Regions from separate parts of the Mangrovibacillus sp. Mu-81 genome, predicted to be linked through region 3. Evidence: riboswitches for the same ligand, from Rfam matches in the RefSeq annotation. Region 3 holds a riboswitch; each other region holds the start of a gene.
What was found. Region 3 has a riboswitch for lysine ahead of lysA (diaminopimelate decarboxylase). Riboswitches for the same ligand answer to the same signal wherever they lie in the genome.
Positions count from the first base shown of each region.

Region 1 (6,276 bases), on a different contig from region 3:
TGATAGTACACCGATTACATAGAACACAAGCATCAATGGATTTGATAAAATGTTTTCCATCATCTGAAAGTTGACTTCCGCTCCAAATGCGGCAGCCACCCTTGTCTCCCACACATGCCATGTAACAAAGATAAATGTGATTACCCCTGAAACACGCTGAAGCAAGAACATCCAGTTACGGAAATAGCCAAATTTTGAGGCATTATTCTTAGAAGTGAACGCGATGTAAATTCCATAGATTGCATGGAAATACAATGGAAGGAAGATAATAAAAATCTCAAGGAAATAACGGAAAGGCAGACTTTCCATAAAATGTGCCGCTTGATTAAATGATTCTTCCCCGCCTGTGGCAAAATGGTTCACGACTAAATGTTGAGTTAAAAATAATCCAACTGGAATAACACCTAGTAATGAATGAAGCCTGCGATAATTAAATTCTCGATTTCCAGCCATGATTTACCCCCCTTAATCATAAAATATGAGGCCGTTTTCTAAGCGACATATCTTTAGACTACGATACATATTTTATGTTGTAACAATTATGTGACAAGTCCCATTTTACTCCCCTGAAGTGGAAGCGTCAAGAAAACGTATACATAATTTCGACAATATCGCTAAAATATTTCAAATAGAAAAAGAGCGTTAAAAACGTACTATATACGACTTTAATAGTTAGAAAATTCTAATTAATTCCTGATAATGTTATACCGCCAAAATATCCCATCTTTCGTTTTACATGTTTGGGATGATAAATCCTCATCACATGTATATAATAGTTTTATAGAAAGAGGGGATTTACTTGGAACAGAAAAATGAAGAAATCTATGAGCCGGCCGTTCCGGTTTTCGGTTATGAATTGATTCGCGATATCCTGCTCCCGGATATCCTTGGAAAGCACACTCCTGAAATCTTATATTGGGGAGGCAAACAGCTCTCCAGAAAATTCCCCCTTCAATCCGTCGAAGAATGTACATCATTTTTTGATGAAGCAGGATGGGGAACGCTGACGGTTGTCGAACAAAAGAAAAATGAAATCACCTTTGAATTGCGAGGGTCATTTATCGAAAGACGCTTATCGCTGAAATCCGACGTTACTTTCAAAATGGAAGCGGGCTTTCTTGCGGAGCAAATCCAACTGCTGAAGAAATGCACCACTGAAGCAGCAGACGAGATACATAAACGAAATCGATCCGTGAAGATTACCGCTCGCTGGGACGAAAAAGATAAAGTTGAATGAACGAATGACCTTGGCAGTGAACTAAATAGATGCACGGAAAAAAGGGTTGACTCTGTTAAAGAGCCAACCCTTTCATTCTGTTTATAGCGTTACCTCTTCCACTTGAACGGCGTCCAGTTTGAATGCCGTATGTAATACACCGGCAGCTTTTTGCATATTTTTCTGGTCGACCACGGCAGACACTTTAATTTCCGACGTACTGACCATCTTGATGATAATATCATTATGCGCCAGGACTTCAAACATCTCGGCCGCCACCCCCGGGTTGGAAATCATTCCGGATCCAACAATGGACACTTTGGCCAGATCGCGTTCATGTTCAATATGGGTGAACCCCAGATCCTTCTGGTTTTTCTCCAAGACGGAAAGTGCATCATCAAGGTCCTGCTCCTTGATTGAAAACGATAGATTCGTTGTATCGCGGTCTGTCTGGCTCTGAATGATGATGTCCACATTCAAATGATTTTTTGCAAGTGTCGTGAACACTGATGATAATCCTGTCAGGGCATTGCCGAGCCCAAAGACGGTCACCCGGACAATTTCATCTTCGAATGCCACGCCTCTTACCACTAAATTCTGTTCCATGCTTGCTTCCTCCTCAATGTACGTTCCTTCCACTTTTTGAAGACTGGATCTGACTTCTAACGGGATTTGATAATTTTTTGCGAATTCAACCGCCCGGGGATGAAGGACACCCGCACCCAGATTGGCAAGCTCGAGCATTTCATCATACGAGATGGAAGGCAGTTTTCTCGCCCCTTCGATATAACGCGGGTCAGACGTATAAACTCCGTCAACATCAGTGTAAATATCACATCGATCCGCTTTTAATGCAGCAGCGATCGCGACGGCTGTCGTGTCCGATCCCCCGCGGCCAAGGGTGGTGATTTCACCTGACAGAGTCATTCCCTGGAAGCCTGCTACAATGACAACTTTTCCGGCTTGAAGCTGTGTCGTGATTTTCTCGGTATGGATATTGGTGATGCGTGCATTGCTGTGCACAGATTCTGTCTCAATCCCCGCCTGCCAGCCAGTATACGAAATGGCTTCCTGGCCTGCCTGGATCAATGCCATCGTCAGAAGGGAAATGGTCACCTGTTCTCCAGTGGATAAAAGCATATCCATTTCCCGTTTACTTGGTTGAGAAGTGATTTCTCTCGCTAAACCGACTAATGTATCAGTTGTTTTCCCCATGGCGGATACGACAACGACAACATCATTTCCCCGATTCTTCTCCTCCAGGATCCTTGACGCAACATTTTGAATTCTTTCAACAGAACCTACTGAAGTTCCACCGAACTTTTGAACGATAATACTCACAGCTTCTCCTTCTTTCTCTTTGAGTGTAGAAATTAATCTTACTTTCTGAAGAGAATCATCCGTCTTCTGCACAAGTTCCTGCTGCCTTTGTATGTATGGAAACATACTGTGGGCGCCAGATGCCAAATAATAAAAAAAGCAATGAGACAAAATATCTCATTGCTCTATGAACTTAAAGTAAAAAATACTGATTCGTTCATCGGCATTGTGAGATAGCTCTCCAAGATTGATTCATCTTGACAATCCTGCATTTCTTAAACGCAGAACCAGCGGAATTAGTTTGAGCCTAAGACCACTTCGGCGAATCTCCCCTTTCCAGACATCTCAACAGAGCCCATACTCCTCCATGTCTATACTCTTGAAGCCCGCACCTCTATCACCACTATTAAAAGTGATAATGTTTTAAATTATCGATAATTATAGCACACGAAAAAAACGGAAGCAACGGATTTTTCAGAATAATCCCGTATAATTTTTCGGCTCATTCGGGTAAAACTATCCCCGAAGCTTCTCTTGCAAAACTTTCGCAACAGCTTCCGGAATCCCTATATCCTTAAATTCTTCCACTGTGGCTTCTTTCATTTTCTTCATGGAACCGAAGTGTTTGAGGAGCTGTTTCTTCCGCTTGGGTCCGATTCCGTCGATTCCATCAAGGGTGGATTGAAAAACACTTTTCCCACGGAGCTGGCGGTGGAATGTGATGGCAAACCGGTGGACTTCATCCTGTACCCGCTGGAGCAGATAGAATTCCTGGCTTCTTTTTTCCAACGGCACGATCTGCAGCGGATTTCCGTACAGGAGTTCAGATGTCTGATGTTTATCATCCTTCGACAAACCCCCGATCGGGATATCCAGACCCAGCTCGTTTTCAATCACATCACGGGCTGCTTCGATCTGCCCTTTACCACCGTCAATGATGATGAGGTCGGGAAGTGGAAGACCATCTCTTAACACCCGTGAGTACCTTCGCCTCACCACTTCTCTCATGGATTCATAATCATCCGGTCCTTTAACGGTTTTTATTTTATACTTTCGATACTCCTTCTTTGCTGGCTTTCCATCCATAAACACGATCATGGCCGAGACAGGGGCGGATCCCTGTATATTCGAGTTATCAAATGCTTCGATTCTAAATGGGGTATAAATCCCCATTTGTTCGCCTAACCTTTCAATCGCCTTGATCGTTCGATCCTCGTCTCTCTCAATCAGTGCAAACTTTTCGTCGAGTGCCTGCTTGGCATTTTTCTCTGCCAGTTTAACGAGTTCTTTCTTCTTCCCGCGCTTCGGCTGGGTTACCTTTACTTCCAATAACTTCGCAGCCAGCTCTTCTTCTATTTCTTCCGGAAGGAAAATCTCTCTCGGTTTAAAGTGGTTCGCCTTTGAATAGAATTGGCCCAAATATGTGAGAAATTCATCTTCCGGTTCATTGTATAGCGGGAACAGCGATACATCCCGTTCAATCAATTTCCCCTGCCTCACGAAAAATACCTGAACGCACATCCAGCCTTTATCGACTGCAAATCCGAACACATCCCGATCTGTAAAATCCGTCATCGTCATTTTCTGTTTTTCCATCGTTGCTTCGATATGGAGGATCTGATCACGGAATTCCTTCGCCCGCTCAAACTCGAGGTTTTCAGACGCTGCATTCATTTTTGCTGTTAATTCTTTTTTTATTTCCTTGTATCCGCCATTTAAAAATCTGGCAATTTCATCGGTCATTTCCCTGTACGTATCACTCTTCACTTCTCTCACACAAGGGGCAAGACATTGGCCCATGTGATAATAGAGACATACCCTGTCCGGGAGAGTGGTGCATTTCCGCAATGGATACAGCCGGTCCAACAGCTTTTTCGTTTCATTGGCCGCTCCTACATTCGGATAAGGACCGAAGTACTTCCCTTTCCCCCGCTGCACTTTGCGTGTCGTGATCAAACGCGGGTGCCGTTCATTTGTCAATTTAATGAATGGATAGCTTTTATCATCCTTTAACATGACATTGTATTTGGGATCATATTTCTTTATTAAATTCATTTCGAGTACTAGTGCTTCAAGGTCGGATGAAGTCATGATGTATTCGAAGTCTTCGATTTCCCCTACAAGCCGCTGTGTTTTCGCATCGTGCGAGCCTGTGAAATACGAACGGACCCGATTTTTCAGCACTTTTGCCTTACCGACATAAATGATCGTTCCCTGACGGTCTTTCATCAAGTAGCAGCCAGGCTGATCGGGCAGCAGTGCCAATTTATTTGTAATGACAGGATTCAAGTTTCTCCCCCTTTTTTACTTTCTGTTCTCCTCTTATTGTAAAGTGATTATCACTATATGGTAAACCAATCATAATATATTTTTTTTGCTGACATAAGAAAAGCCGGGGCAGCATGCCCCGGCTCTCACATCAATGCATATTAAGCATGTTTATTCAATAGTTCAGCAAGTGCTTCTTTCGGCTGGAATCCGATTACTTTATCCACTACTTCTCCGTCTTTAAGAACAACTAGTGTCGGAATGCTCATTACGCCATATTTACCGGCAGTTTCCTGGTTCTCATCTACGTCAACTTTGACGATTTTTACTTTGTCGCCCATTTCACTGTCCAGTTCTTCCAGTACTGGAGCGATCATTTTACAAGGTCCGCACCAAGGTGCCCAAAAATCTGCCAATACTAGTCCGGATGTCGTTTCACTTACAAAATTTTGGTCAGTAGCATTTGTTATTGCCATAAGTATATGCCTCCTAAGTTCTTCAAATATACCGTAAGTATATCACCGATAATAGTGCTATGCTATAAATCTGCTCGTTGGTAATATACCCTTCCGAAAACGTTCTATACAACCCTTCAAAAAAATGCACTTTGAAAACCCCTGTTGATTTCCGTGCAAGACTTCGCTTTCCGCGGGCGGCCGGTGAGCCTCCTCGTCGCAAAATGCTCCTGCGGGGTCTCACCTGTCTCGCTTTTCCCGCAGGAGTCTTCGTCTTGCACTCCAATCAACAGCTTAAACAGGTAATCGTATCAACCCCATCTAAAAGAGCAAAAAATAAGGAGTAACCACTTGGTTACTGCCTTATATATTATTATACTATTCATTTACCCGTTCCATTGCTTTTAAAACATAAGGATTATGAGGAAGATACTTTAAGTTTTTTGAATTCTTCTGTGAGCATCGGGACGACTTCGAAGAGGTCACCGACGATTCCGTAGTCAGCTACATTGAAGATATTCGCTTCGGGATCTTTGTTGATCGCAACGATTACTTTGGAGTTTGACATCCCTGCAAGATGCTGGATCGCCCCGGAAATTCCGCATGCGATATAAAGGTCAGGCGTGACAACTTTCCCAGTCTGCCCGATTTGTAAAGAGTAGTCGCAGTAATCCGCATCGCATGCTCCGCGGGAAGCACCTACAGCTCCGCCAAGGACTTCAGCCAATTCATTAAGCGGTTCAAAACCATCTTCACTCTTCACTCCGCGGCCGCCGGCGATGATGACTTTCGCTTCAGACAGGTCTACACCTTCACTCGCTTTACGTACTACTTCCTTAATGATCGTACGTAAGTCTTTCACATCAACAGATAATGAAGTTACATCACCTGTACGAGACTCATCTTTCGCTAAAGGCTCAATATTGTTTGGACGGATGGTTGCAAAGATCAAACCGTCTGTTACAATTTTCTTTTCAAATGCTTTACCTGAGTAGATAGGACGTGTGAAAACAAGAT
Region 1 covers NZ_JBAJHU010000004.1:150,886-157,161, forward strand. Annotated here, with positions in the region: gene V6B33_RS11370 (succinate dehydrogenase cytochrome b558 subunit) at 1-453, opposite strand, end outside; gene V6B33_RS11375 (YslB family protein) at 800-1,237, shown strand; gene V6B33_RS11380 (aspartate kinase) at 1,319-2,557, opposite strand; lysine riboswitch at 2,763-2,941, opposite strand; gene uvrC (excinuclease ABC subunit UvrC) at 3,053-4,825, opposite strand; gene trxA (thioredoxin) at 4,966-5,280, opposite strand; partial or broken gene V6B33_RS11395 (hypothetical protein) at 5,303-5,549, opposite strand; gene V6B33_RS11400 (electron transfer flavoprotein subunit alpha/FixB family protein) at 5,678-6,276, opposite strand, start outside.
Region 1: it holds a riboswitch for lysine, as region 3 does, so the genes downstream of both, V6B33_RS11380 (aspartate kinase) here and lysA (diaminopimelate decarboxylase) in region 3, are expected to answer to the same signal.

Region 2 (6,276 bases), on a different contig from region 3:
CTTCACCTATGATTCTTACGTATTTCACCATTCATTCAATGTGACATTATATACACTTTCAATCGGGATCGAGCTGAATCTTTCCCCAAGACAGCTGGAAGAAATCGGCATTGGAGCCATCCTTCATGATGTGGGGAAAATGTTGGTATCTGAAGAGATTCTTATGAAACCGGGAAGGCTGACTGAAGAGGAGTTTCTGGAAGTCAAGAAACATACCGAACACGGCTTTGAGATTCTTCGAAAACTGCAGTCCATTTCACTGATGGTGGCTCATTGCGCCTATCAGCATCATGAGAGATTGGACGGTTCGGGTTACCCGCGCGGATTAAAAGGGGAAGATATCCATCCCTTTGCAAAAATCATTGCAGTGGCAGACGTCTTCGATGCGATGACATCCAATCGGGTTTACCGCGAAGCGATGCTGCCGCATGAAGCGTTGGAAATCCTTTACGCGGGCTCAGGTTCCTTATTTGATAAGAATGTCATCGAAGCCTTCAGGAGATCCGTTGCAATTTATCCAAATGGGATGGTCGTCGAATTGAATGACGGGAAGAAAGGGATCGTCACCGGGCAGAATAAGGGGCTGACAGACCGTCCTGTCATAAGAGTGATTGAAGAGAATGGGAAAGAACTTTATCGTCCATATAATTTGGATCTGCGGACCGAACTTGATAAGGTCATCACCGGTTTTGATGCAGATTATGAACCTGAATCAAGTAAAATAAAATAAGTTTTTGCGTTAAACCCTCCTTAGAGAGCATAAGAATAGCTTGTAAGGGGGGATTTTTTTGTCCAGATTCAAAACACACATACCCCGAAAAGGAGGGCCGCTGCCTTTTCGCCACGTGATGATCATCACCATCGTATTCTTCGTCTTTTCCACGGGTGCAGGGCTTTGGATCGTCAACCTTGGATTGAAACCGACCCTGCTTGCTTATGCAGAAACCCAGACGAGCAGAATCGGGACGATGGTCATCAATAAAGCAATCAACAAGAAGGTAGCCGGTTCCATTGAGTTGGAAGAGATAACCGAAGAAGTGAAAAATGAAGAAGGGGAGGTGGTCTCTCTCAGCTTCAACACACAGAATATCAACCGGGTACAGGGGGAAATCACTAATTTAGTACAATTATATTTAAAGGAAGCCGAAAAAGGGAATATTGAAAACCTGGAATATATCACAGACGTGGAAATCGATGAAGAAGGCACGAAAGCGGATGAAGGAATCGTCTACTCGGTCCCGCTCGGTCAGGCGACAAACAATGCCCTGCTCGGGAACTTGGGGCCAAAGGTTCCAATCAGATTCCATGCGATCGGGGACGTGCGTTCCGACATTAAACATACGGTAGAGGAGTTCGGAATAAACAACGCCCTCGTCAAGGTCTATGTGACCCTTACCGTGAATGTCCAGATCATCATCCCGTTTGCAACGAAAACGGAAACCATTAAACAGGACGTATTGATCGCCATGGATACCGTTCATCTGGACGTACCGCAGTTCTTCAATAACAGCGGCGACGGCACATCGCCATCCATCGAAATCCCGACGAACTGATGACACCCGCGGAAAGCAAATGCTTCCACGGAAATCAATTGCAGCAATCAAGGATGGTACAACCTGCACTAGCATCTATTCGACAAAAAAGTTGTCAAACTTGTGATAGTTTGATATATTAAGTAAGGAAATTTTAATATTATAACCACATCATCAATCCGATGGGGTAGAGGTGCAGGGTTCAAGAGTAAGCTGTTTGAGGATGACAACTGAGACAACAGATGAAAGGGAACCTTTGCCGAAGTAGATATGCTTGTCAGAAGTATATTTGCTGGGGTTATCTTGAACAAGGGTAACACTGTCATTATAGGGGATACTCTATGATGGGGAGCTACAGATCGTGATGGAGCACTTACATTACTCATTAAAGGTAATGATAGGATCCTCTATCATTACCTTTTTTTATTCCTCTGTCATGCTATGAGGTTCCCCCCTGTCAACTAGGAGGAGGACATTATGGAAAACACGATTTATTCAATCATCCCACCCCTTTTAGCCATCCTTATGGTTATCCTGACGAGACGCGTACTGCTTTCTCTGGGTGTAGGGATCATCGCTTCAGCACTTCTTATCACAGATTTCTCCATTACGGGCACATTCACAAAGGTATGGGAAGCCGTCAAGGGCATCTTTGTCGCAGACGGAGAATTGAATACCTGGAATGTGTACATCATTCTATTTTTATTGATTCTTGGCGTCATCACCGCTTTCGTCAACATCTCGGGCGGCAGCCGCGCATTCGGTGAATGGGCGATGAAACGCGTGAAGACAAGAAGAGGCGCACAATTATTGGCAGCCGTATTAGGTATCATTATTTTTATTGATGACTATTTCAATGCTCTTGCGGTCGGACAGGTTTCAAGGCCAATCACGGACCGTCACAAGATTTCACGTGCAAAACTCGCGTATATCATCGACTCAACATCGGCTCCGGTCTGTGTCGTTTCGCCGGTATCAAGCTGGGGAGCATATATCATCGGAATCATCGGCTCAATCCTTGCCACTCACAGCATCACGGAATACACAGCATTCTCTGCATTCATACAAATGATCCCGATGAACCTGTATGTATGGGCAGCTCTTCTTTTGGTATTGGTTGTGGCATACAGAGGATTTGATTTCGGGAAAATGAAAGAGCATGAAGACAGAGCGATCACAACAGGAAACCTATATGATCCGGATAAGGATATCCCCGGAGAACTTAAGAACGATCTGCCTGTAAGTTCTAAAGGGACAGTTGGTGATCTGGCTTGGCCGATCATCGCACTTGTTGTAGGAACAGTCGGAATGATGCTCTGGACAGGGTATAAAGCAGTCGGTTCTTTTGATATCCTGCCGGTATTTGAGAACACGGATGTTACCAAATCATTGTTATATGGAAGCTTATTCGCACTTGCGATTGCATTCATTCTATTCTTCCGTCAAGTAAGTTTGAAGGGTGTGGAAGGGAGTGCCGTCGGGACAGCCGTCGTAGAAGGGATCAAATCGATGCTCCCTGCGGTATATATCCTGATCTTCGCTTGGGCAATTGTAACGCTCATCGATGAACTGCAAACAGGGACGTATTTAGCAGGTCTGGTAGAAAAATCAGACATGCCTGTTGAATTCCTGCCTGTGCTGTTGTTCCTGGTAGCGGGAGTCATGGCATTCTCTACAGGAACTTCATGGGGTTCTTTCGGAATTCTTCTGCCGATTGCTGGGGAAATTGCAGCTGCGACAGATGTCAGTGTATTACTTCCTGCAATGGCAGCAGTGTTGGCAGGTTCGGTTCTTGGAGACCATTGTTCACCGATTTCCGATACAACCATCCTTTCTTCCACAGGTGCAGGAAGCAACCATATAGACCATGTACTCACACAGCTTCCATATGCGCTCATTGGTGCATTAGCTGCAACGATCGGTTATCTTGTACTCGGTTTCACCGGAAGCACGCTGCTTGGATTAATCACAGTGATTGTGCTGGTGGTGGGGATCGGCTTTATTAAAGGAAAAAATACCGAATCAGCCGTTTCGCAATAATTGTTATACAAAAAACCAGAGGCAGTCGCTTCTGGTTTTTTTGTGTTTCAACTGCATCCAAGTGTAAGCAATGGAGGGATAACAGGGCAAAGCCGAAGCCGATCACCATTGACAGTGAAAATGAGTCATTCCCCATATTCTACCATCACCTTCTTATTCATATGAATAGGAGAAAAGGGGGGATTGATTTGTTGACAAAGGTAGAAGACTATGAAGATTTAAACTATCCCGACGATTTATTGTATATCATACGGAATGGGTTTCAACAAACTTCCAAGCCTAAACATGTTCTTATCTTAGGAGGAGGCATGGCCGGACTGGTGGCTGCCTCCCTGCTTAAAAGGGCAGGTCATACAGTGACGATACTGGAAGGAAACAACCGGATAGGTGGAAGGGTCTATACAGTGAGGGAGCCGTTCACTTGCGGAAACTACCTGGACTTTGGAGCCATGCGGATCCCCGGCAATCATCGATTGGTCTTCGAATACATCAAGCGTTTTAATCTCCCGGTCAATCGCTTTATAAATTCATCACCGAACGATCTGATTTATGCTAACAATGTCCTGACGACACAAGAGGAATATAAGAAAAATCCTGATATCCTGAGATTTCCTCTTGAAGAAGATGAAAAAGGAAAAACAGCAACCGAGCTTTTTCTCGAAGCGACCCAGCCCTTCTTTGATCTATATTCAAGCAGCACCCCGGCACAACGGGAGGAATTAAAGAAGCAATACGCCATGTATTCAATAGGCGATTTTTTGGCTGACAACCCGCTCGGAAAATCACTTTCGGACAATGCCATCCGAAAAATCGGCGTCTTACTGGGGATAGAAGGATTTCCTGGATTCTCTTTTATAGACATAATAACAGATATCATCTATCCGATATTCAGTGAAAATACTTCATTCTATGAAATCACAGGAGGGAATGATCGGCTCCCGCGTTCATTCATCTGCGAATTGCAAAATGAGATCAAACTCAACCGGAAAGTGACGAAGATCATCCAGGGAGCAGATGGGGTCTGTGTTGAAGCTTTGAATCCCAATACAGGAAGGACATTCTGTTACAGGGGTGATTACGCCATTGTCACTATGCCATTCACAGTCTTACAATTCGTGGATGTGGTTCCCTATGATTCGATTTCTTTTAATAAGTGGCAGGCCATTAGGGAAGTGAACAATGTACAGGCAGTAAAGATAGGAGTCGAGTTCAAAACTCGGTTTTGGGAGAAGCTTGGGGTGGGCAATCTCACCAGTGACCGGCCAGTTAAGTTCAGTTATATCCCAAGCCATGGTATTGGATCATGCGGTCCGGGAGTGATGCTTGCAAGTTACAGCTGGGGGAATGATGCTTCTTTATGGAACAGTGTCCCCAATCAAGAGCTCGTTCGCATCGTCCTTAAAGATCTGGCCAAGATATATGGAAATATCGTATATAGGGAATTCATCCAGGCTGTCTGGTTCAACTGGAGTCAAAATCCTTATTCTGCCGGCTGTTTCACCCTATTTACACCGCAGCAGCAGAAATATTTTGATGAAATCACCAGGAAATCAGAGGGCAGGCTTCATTTTGCCGGTGAGCATACCTCATCTTTTCATGGATGGATAGAGGGAGCGGTTGAATCGGGGATCAGGACGGCTTATGAGGTTCAATATCGGCAAGACAAATATTCCTAAGCCACATGAATGGAGCTAATCAAACTATCTGGAATGGGCAATTCGAACCACAAAAACAAGAATGCCTCCCAAATATCAAAATTTTACTTTGACAATTGTCCTAGAACTAGCTATACTGATTTTAGATTAAATAATCTGAAAATATAAAAATTTCAATTACCTTTTTATTGGTAGTTGAAAAGATTGGGGGAACCAAGATGGAAAATCGTGCCCAGTTTGGAACACGAGCAGGATTTATCATGGCTGCAGTAGGCTCTGCCATCGGGTTGGGGAACATTTGGCGTTTTCCGGCAGTGGCATATGAGAATGGGGGAGGGGCATTCTTCATTCCTTATCTCTTTGCTCTTTTAACTGCAGGTATTCCATTACTTGTATTGGAATTTACTATAGGTCATAAGTATCGCGGATCAGCACCATTATCTTATTTCCGTATGAATAAAAAGGCAGAATGGCTTGGATGGTGGCAAGTTCTCGTTGCATTTGTCATATCGACCTATTATGCAGTCATTATTGCATGGGCGATGTCTTACAGTGTCTTTTCTTTCAACCAGAACTGGGGGACTGACACAGAAGGCTTTTTATTCGGTGAATATTTGAAACTCTCAGTCGATCCGGGACAGACCGGAAGCGTAGTAGGCGGGGTTTTCCTTCCTCTGGTGCTTGTATGGATCGTGACTCTGGGGATCTTATTCAAAGGTGTTAAAAAGGGTATTGAAGTAGCGAATAAAATTTTCATCCCTGCACTTGTTGTCTTATTCTTAATCGTCGTGATCAGAGCTGTTACATTACCTGGAGCCCTTGAAGGCCTGGATGCTTTCTTCGCACCTGATTTCAGTAAGATTATGAGCCCGGATGTATGGGTAGCGGCTTATGGCCAGATTTTCTTCAGTTTATCAATCGCTTTCGCAATTATGATCACTTATTCAAGTTATCTTCCGAAGAAGTCAGATATTACGAATAATGCCTTTATCACTGGATTCAGTAACTCTGGATTCGAGCTTCTTGCCGGTATCGGAGTATTCGCGGCA
Region 2 covers NZ_JBAJHU010000016.1:55,322-61,597, reverse strand. Annotated here, with positions in the region: gene V6B33_RS20520 (HD-GYP domain-containing protein) at 1-730, shown strand, start outside; gene yunB (sporulation protein YunB) at 789-1,553, shown strand; lysine riboswitch at 1,713-1,895, shown strand; gene V6B33_RS20510 (Na+/H+ antiporter NhaC family protein) at 2,010-3,572, shown strand; gene V6B33_RS20505 (flavin monoamine oxidase family protein) at 3,761-5,248, shown strand; gene V6B33_RS20500 (sodium-dependent transporter) at 5,446-6,276, shown strand, end outside.
Region 2: it holds a riboswitch for lysine, as region 3 does, so the genes downstream of both, V6B33_RS20510 (Na+/H+ antiporter NhaC family protein) here and lysA (diaminopimelate decarboxylase) in region 3, are expected to answer to the same signal.

Region 3 (6,276 bases):
CAATTACAATAATCGAATCCCGTCACCATTACGGTGAAGCTTAACCGTAGTGCAGGAGTGGCATTTAGATGTACGTGCAGGATTTTCAATGCAGATTGGCGAAATGGTTATACGAATAATCGTAATCGGTATGTTTTATTAAAATCAAGGAGGCGTTTGCTGTGGATCGGATACAATTGCTGACCAGTGTGCTGGATTCGACGTTTGATAAGGAGAGCTGGTATGCTCCCTTGAAAGATGGCATGGAAGGAATCACTGCGGAGCAGGCAAGATGGAAACCTCCGGGTGAAGACGTAAAATCAGTCTGGGAAAACGTGAATCATCTCATATATTATAAAGAGAGGCTAGTGGCGAAGCTGGATGGCCGTGAATGGACACAGCATCTCAGCGGGGATGAAAATTTCCAGTTGACTGAACAATCCGGTGAGGATGAAGAGTGGAGGAAAGTCGTTGAACGTGCCGTAACCGTTCATCTGAGGTTAAGGAAGAAGTTGAGTGAAATGACCGTCGAAGAACTTGATCAACAGTCACTTGAAGCTGAATTGCTGGATATCTTCCTTCACGACGCCTATCACACGGGTCAGATCATTCAGGTTAGAAAAATGCAGGGATCGTGGCCGTCACGGCGTTAGGAATCCAAAAGAAGGGCTCTCCAACTAGTAAAGTCGGAGAGCCCCTTCTTTATCCCAAAACCTCAAACTGCCTGGAATATAATTGTGAATAAGGACCATCCCTTTCAAGCAGTGCTTCATGTGTACCCTCTTCTACAATTCTTCCGTCAGATATGACGACGATTCGGCCGGCATTCCGTATGGTGGAAAGGCGGTGCGCGATCACAAGTGTCGTTCTTCCATTTGCCAGGGAATCGAGTGACTCCTTCACGATGCTTTCACTCTCATTGTCCAGCGCACTGGTAGCTTCATCGAGAATGAGGATCGGCGGGTTCTTCAGAAATACGCGGGCGATGCTGAGCCGCTGTTTCTGGCCGCCGGACAGCCGGACGCCGCGCTGGCCGATATCGGAATGGTACCCGTTTGGCAGGCGGGTGATGAACTCGTGGGCGTTGGCCCGTTTTGCTGCTGTCATCACTTCTTCATCGGTTGCGTCGGGATCCCCGTACCGGATGTTTTCCATGACGGTTCCTGAAAAAAGGTAGACATCCTGATGAACGATTCCTATGTTGTTTCTGAGGAATTTCAGATCCAGGTCTTTCACATTCTCCCCATCTACAAAGATGCCGCCAGTTGTTGTGTCGTAAAAACGCGGGATCAAAGAGCTCAAGGTAGTCTTGCCACCCCCGGACGGTCCGACGATGGCTGTGTATTCTCCCGGTTGGATGTCAAGTGACAGATGTTCAAATACAGGCTTTGTTGACGTGTCGTAATGAAAGGAGACGTTCCTGAACTCAATGCGGCCCTTGACCAGCGGTATTGCTTTCGGATCAGGAGCATTCCCGATGTCGGGTTCTGTATTCATGATTTCGATGAACCGTTGAAAACCTGTGATTCCTTCCTGGAATTGGGTGCTCATGTGAGTGAGCCGCTGGATCGGCTCTACCATGAAACCGATATAGAGCAGGAATGTGATAAGGTCAGGCAAATCAAGCGACGCATTCACGATTTGAATAGCCCCGGCAATGACGACGGTGATGGTAATCATCTGTATGAAGGCTTCCGTGCCGTTATAGAAATAGGCCTCTGCCTTATACGTGTCTTTCCGGCTTTCGAGAAAACGATCATTCTCCCTGTTGAATTTGTTGATTTCGAGCGGCTCATTGGCGAACGATTGAACGACGCGGATCCCGGACAACGTATCCTCTACCTGTGCATTGATGTCCCCGATCCGTTCTTTGTTATCGGTGAGTGCCCGGTTCAGTCTCTTATTGAAATACAGTGAAAAGAAACCGAGAATCGGAAAAAAGCAAAATACGAGTATCGTAAGAGGCGCATTGATGAAAAGCAGGATCACAAACGCTCCAAGAAACCGGACAAGATACTTTACGTAATCCTCCGGCCCGTGATGATAAAGCTCGGAAACCAATAATAGATCATTTGTCACCCGCGTCATCAGCTGGCCCGTCTTTTGTTTATCATAAAAGCTGAAAGAAAGCTTCTGCATATGGGAAAACAACTCACTGCGCAAATCGCTTTCCATGCGGGCCCCGATCTCGTGCCCTTTATAATCGACCACATAATTTCCGATGTTCTGCACAATCACCAGAACGATCATCAAGCCCCCGACCCATAACACGTCAACAATCGCTGTCGCCAGACCTCCTTCCAGCACATCCTTCGTCACATAACGGACGAGCAAAGGAAAGACAAGGGTCAGTGAAGAAGTGATCAGCGCACAGGCCAATACCACCATGAACACTCTGAAATAAGGTTTATAATACGAAAGAAATTTCTTAACTGGAAAATGCATAAAGTACCCCTTTATTGTGTTTTTTCACTAAACACATATAAGGGGGAAGACCGTAACGTTAAAAAGGCGTTCCACCCTTATATGTTGGTACGGTTAACTCGTTCATGTTTCTCATGTAAACTGCCTCCTTTTTGTTGGTTATGTTTATTGTATGATTTAATCCGGGAGTTGAAAAGTGAATTTTCAAAAATTTCATTAAGGGTTCTGCTGCGTAGGTTCTGAAGAAAATTCGACAAGCCGCGCAATTAATTAAAAAGAAGCTCAATTATCGTGAAAGAGGCGCAATAATTGGAGATCTGGCGCAATTATCTGAGATCGGGCTCAATAATTCTGAAACCGGCGCAATTATTTAATAGGGGTCCAAATCCACTTACAGAGGGAGGGCTAGTGTGTGAAAGAGGCTGTGTTTCAAGCCCCTTCCATAATTTTTACACGAAAATAGAGAAAAAAATAACAGAATGACCCTACTAAAGTGTCTTTTTAATAATTTTATATTCACCAATCTACTAAAGTTTTAGGTTCTATAATTTTCCGTTACGCCTCATTCCCCATACCTGAACCAAGGAACCTGCCCCCTGCCCGCCCTATTCAAATTAAATTCTGCATAGAATTGATTGACAACTTTTCCAACTCGATGTATAGTGATTTTACAAATTGATAAACTTACTCTCTGATAATAGAGGCGCGAGAATGAGGAGTAACTTTCCTGAGGATGAAGGATCCGGGGATGGAAAGTGAAAGGCAGATCGCCGAAACGAGAAGCAGCCATTCGGTTTCTTGTTGGGCTGACATTGAACAAGTGTCAGACTGTCACAATGGTCACGTTGTGGAGAACTATTGAAGAGATGTTAATACAGAATTCTTCAGGACGTTCTTCGTTTTGATCAGGAAACCGTATGAGCATCGCTTCATACGGTTTTTTTGTGTATTTTTTCGGAGGGGTTTCAGGAGGAGAATGTGATATGGAAACGATGGAAACGAATGTACAGGGACACTTGGAAATCGGGGGAATGAGTACGGATAAGCTTACCGCTGCGTATGGTACTCCGCTGATGGTGTATGATGAGGCGATGGTCCGGGAGAAGGCGCGCTCGTTCCGGGAGGCGTTCATCGAGAGCGGCCTTGAGTTCCAGGTGGCGTATGCGAGCAAGGCATTCATGTGCAAGGAAATGGTCCGACTTGCTGAAGAGGAGAATCTGTCGCTGGATGTCGTGTCGGGCGGGGAGCTGTATACGGCGCTTCAAGCCGGATTCCCGGCAGACCGGATCCATTTTCACGGGAACAACAAGTCGGAGGCGGAGCTCGTTGAAGCATTAGATGCGGAAATCGGCTGCTTTGTGGTTGACAGCTTCCTTGAGCTTGAGCTCTTGCATGATTTGGCAAAAGAGCGGGAGCAGCAAGTCAACATCCTGCTGAGAGTGACACCTGGTGTGGAGGCGCATACGCATGACTACATCATGACCGGGCAGGATGATTCGAAGTTCGGTTTCGGCATTTCGAACGGACAGGCAGACCGTGCGATGCAGATCGCCTTATGCAAGCCGAATTATACAGTACTCGGGATCCATTCCCATATCGGGTCTCAGATCTTTGAACTGGATGGCTTCCAGCAGGCAATCAAGGTGCTTTCCGATTTCCTTCAAAGTGTGAGGCTCGATTGCGACGTGACACTGCCGGTCCTGAACATCGGCGGGGGCTTCGGGGTCCGCTACACCGAAGAAGATAAGCCGCTGCCGGTTTCTGAATATGTGAAAGCGATCGCGGCAAGCGTCAAGGAAAGTTTCGGGGAGAACGGGTATCCGCTTCCTGAAGTGTGGATCGAACCGGGCCGCAGCATCGTGGCGGAAGCTGGTACAACGCTGTATAAAGTAGGATCGAAGAAAATAATCCCGGACGTGCGCACATACGTGTCGGTGGACGGCGGCATGACTGATAATCTGCGTCCTGCATTATACGGGGCGAAATATCATGCAGTGCTGGCGAACCGCCCGAATGAAGAATGCACCGAACTTGTCAGCGTTGCGGGAAAATGCTGCGAATCCGGCGATATGCTCATCTGGGATTTGAAACTGCCGCCGGTGAACTTTGGTGATACTCTCGCCGTGTTCAGTACAGGCGCATATGGATATTCCATGGCGAATAACTATAACCGGATCCCGCGTCCTGCCGTCGTGTTTGTAAAGAACGGAGAGTCCCGCATGGTGATCGAGCGGGAGAGTTATGAGGATTTGGTGAAATTGGATCGATAGAATTGTTGCGGGAGGACCTTTGCCGGGAGCGGCAGGGGTTCTTCTTTTTTATCAGTAGGTAAAGAAAATTCGACAAGAAGCGCAATTATGAGGAATCCGGAGCAATTATTTGAAAAGTGGAGCAATAATCTGGAAACCGGCGCAATTATCCTTAAAGCAGCGCAATAATATGAATTCCGGCGCAATTATTTATAAAGTGGCACAATTATTCAGTGGCGGGGTGTCAAAATCAATAGGCACAGATGCCAAATTCTCGATTCAGTATAACAATCCATGTTTTTTGAAAAAAATGGTCAAAACAGGGGCGTAATGGATGAAAATTAATCACCTGATGAACGAAGAAAGGAACTTGAACCATTGGACAAGCATTCAGCCACGCATGCAAATCACCTTGAAAACGTCTCTCTAAAGTAACCGCCGACACCAAAAAAAGGAACAGACACTTTCATCTGCTCCTCCAAATAAAATCAATGATGGCCTTCGTGATGACTGCTCTCATCAGGCGCCATGCCGTTCAGTGCTTCGACATCGGACTTGGACAGTTCCCCGACTGCGAATGGCTTGGTCGGCATGATGATGGATCCGTTACTGCCGGCATGGATCTTGACGTAATAGAGACCATCTTCGTTTAACTTCTGGTTGAATGTATAGGTTCCGTCCCCGGCAGGTTCGGCTTCTTCCATTGGCAGGCGGAAGGTGCCGTCGGCTTTCCAGATTTCGAAATGGACGAAGTTCGCATCGTCCACTTTCTGACCCTCCTGGGTAAGTGAAATCCTGAAAGGTTCATCCCCGGAAAATGCTTGGGGCATGGTGATATCGGCCTGAAGGGGCGATTCCTGCTGGTAAAGTTCTGCGGCATCCTCATTGGGTGAACAGGCTCCCAGCATCAGGGAGAGGATGATGAGATTTATATAGTTCCACTTTTTTTTCATGGGGCAAGATCCTTTCTTATTCCGCGCTAAGAAATTTTTTTGCTGACGGAATGCGCTTGATGACGAGCAGGTCAAGGAGTCCGACAACAATCAGGGATAAGCCGACGAGCGGGAAGAGGATGCCGAGTGCAATCATAAGCAGCAGGAAGAATTTCATCTTCAGGATGCTTGGCGCTTTTGGTGCCCCCATTTCCTTTTTCGGCTTGCGTTTGAGCCATAGATAGAATCCGCTCATGACGACCAGGATGATGCCGAGGCAGATGAACAGGCAGACCAATTGATTGATCAGTCCAAATTGGGTGCCTGTATGGAGCGTGATTCCGAGTGCGACCATTTTCCCGACAGGTCCGTAGTTGTCAAATCGGTAGTCGGCCAGGACTGCGCCGGAGTATTGATCGAGATGCATCGTCACTTCATCCTGTGCCTTGGCAGGAAAGGCCGACAGTGTGTAGACCCCTTGTTTGTCCTGAGGGATATAGACTGTATAGCCCGGGTCGATTCCTTCCCTTTCCGCGATGTTCACGACATCATTGATGGAGACGGGAGTGTATCCTTCCAGTGCAGATTCGGGAACGACAAGGTTCTCTGCTGCCCATGGGACCTCGGCGATTTCTTTCGTCTTGAGTACCGATTGAGGTGCCTCTCCTGTCCAGATGGAAGGAGGATAGCCG
Region 3 covers NZ_JBAJHU010000010.1:22,243-28,518, reverse strand. Annotated here, with positions in the region: gene V6B33_RS17260 (DinB family protein) at 162-632, shown strand; gene V6B33_RS17255 (ABC transporter ATP-binding protein) at 682-2,424, opposite strand; lysine riboswitch at 3,094-3,269, shown strand; gene lysA (diaminopimelate decarboxylase) at 3,387-4,673, shown strand; gene V6B33_RS17245 (FixH family protein) at 5,141-5,605, opposite strand; gene V6B33_RS17240 (PepSY-associated TM helix domain-containing protein) at 5,622-6,276, opposite strand, start outside.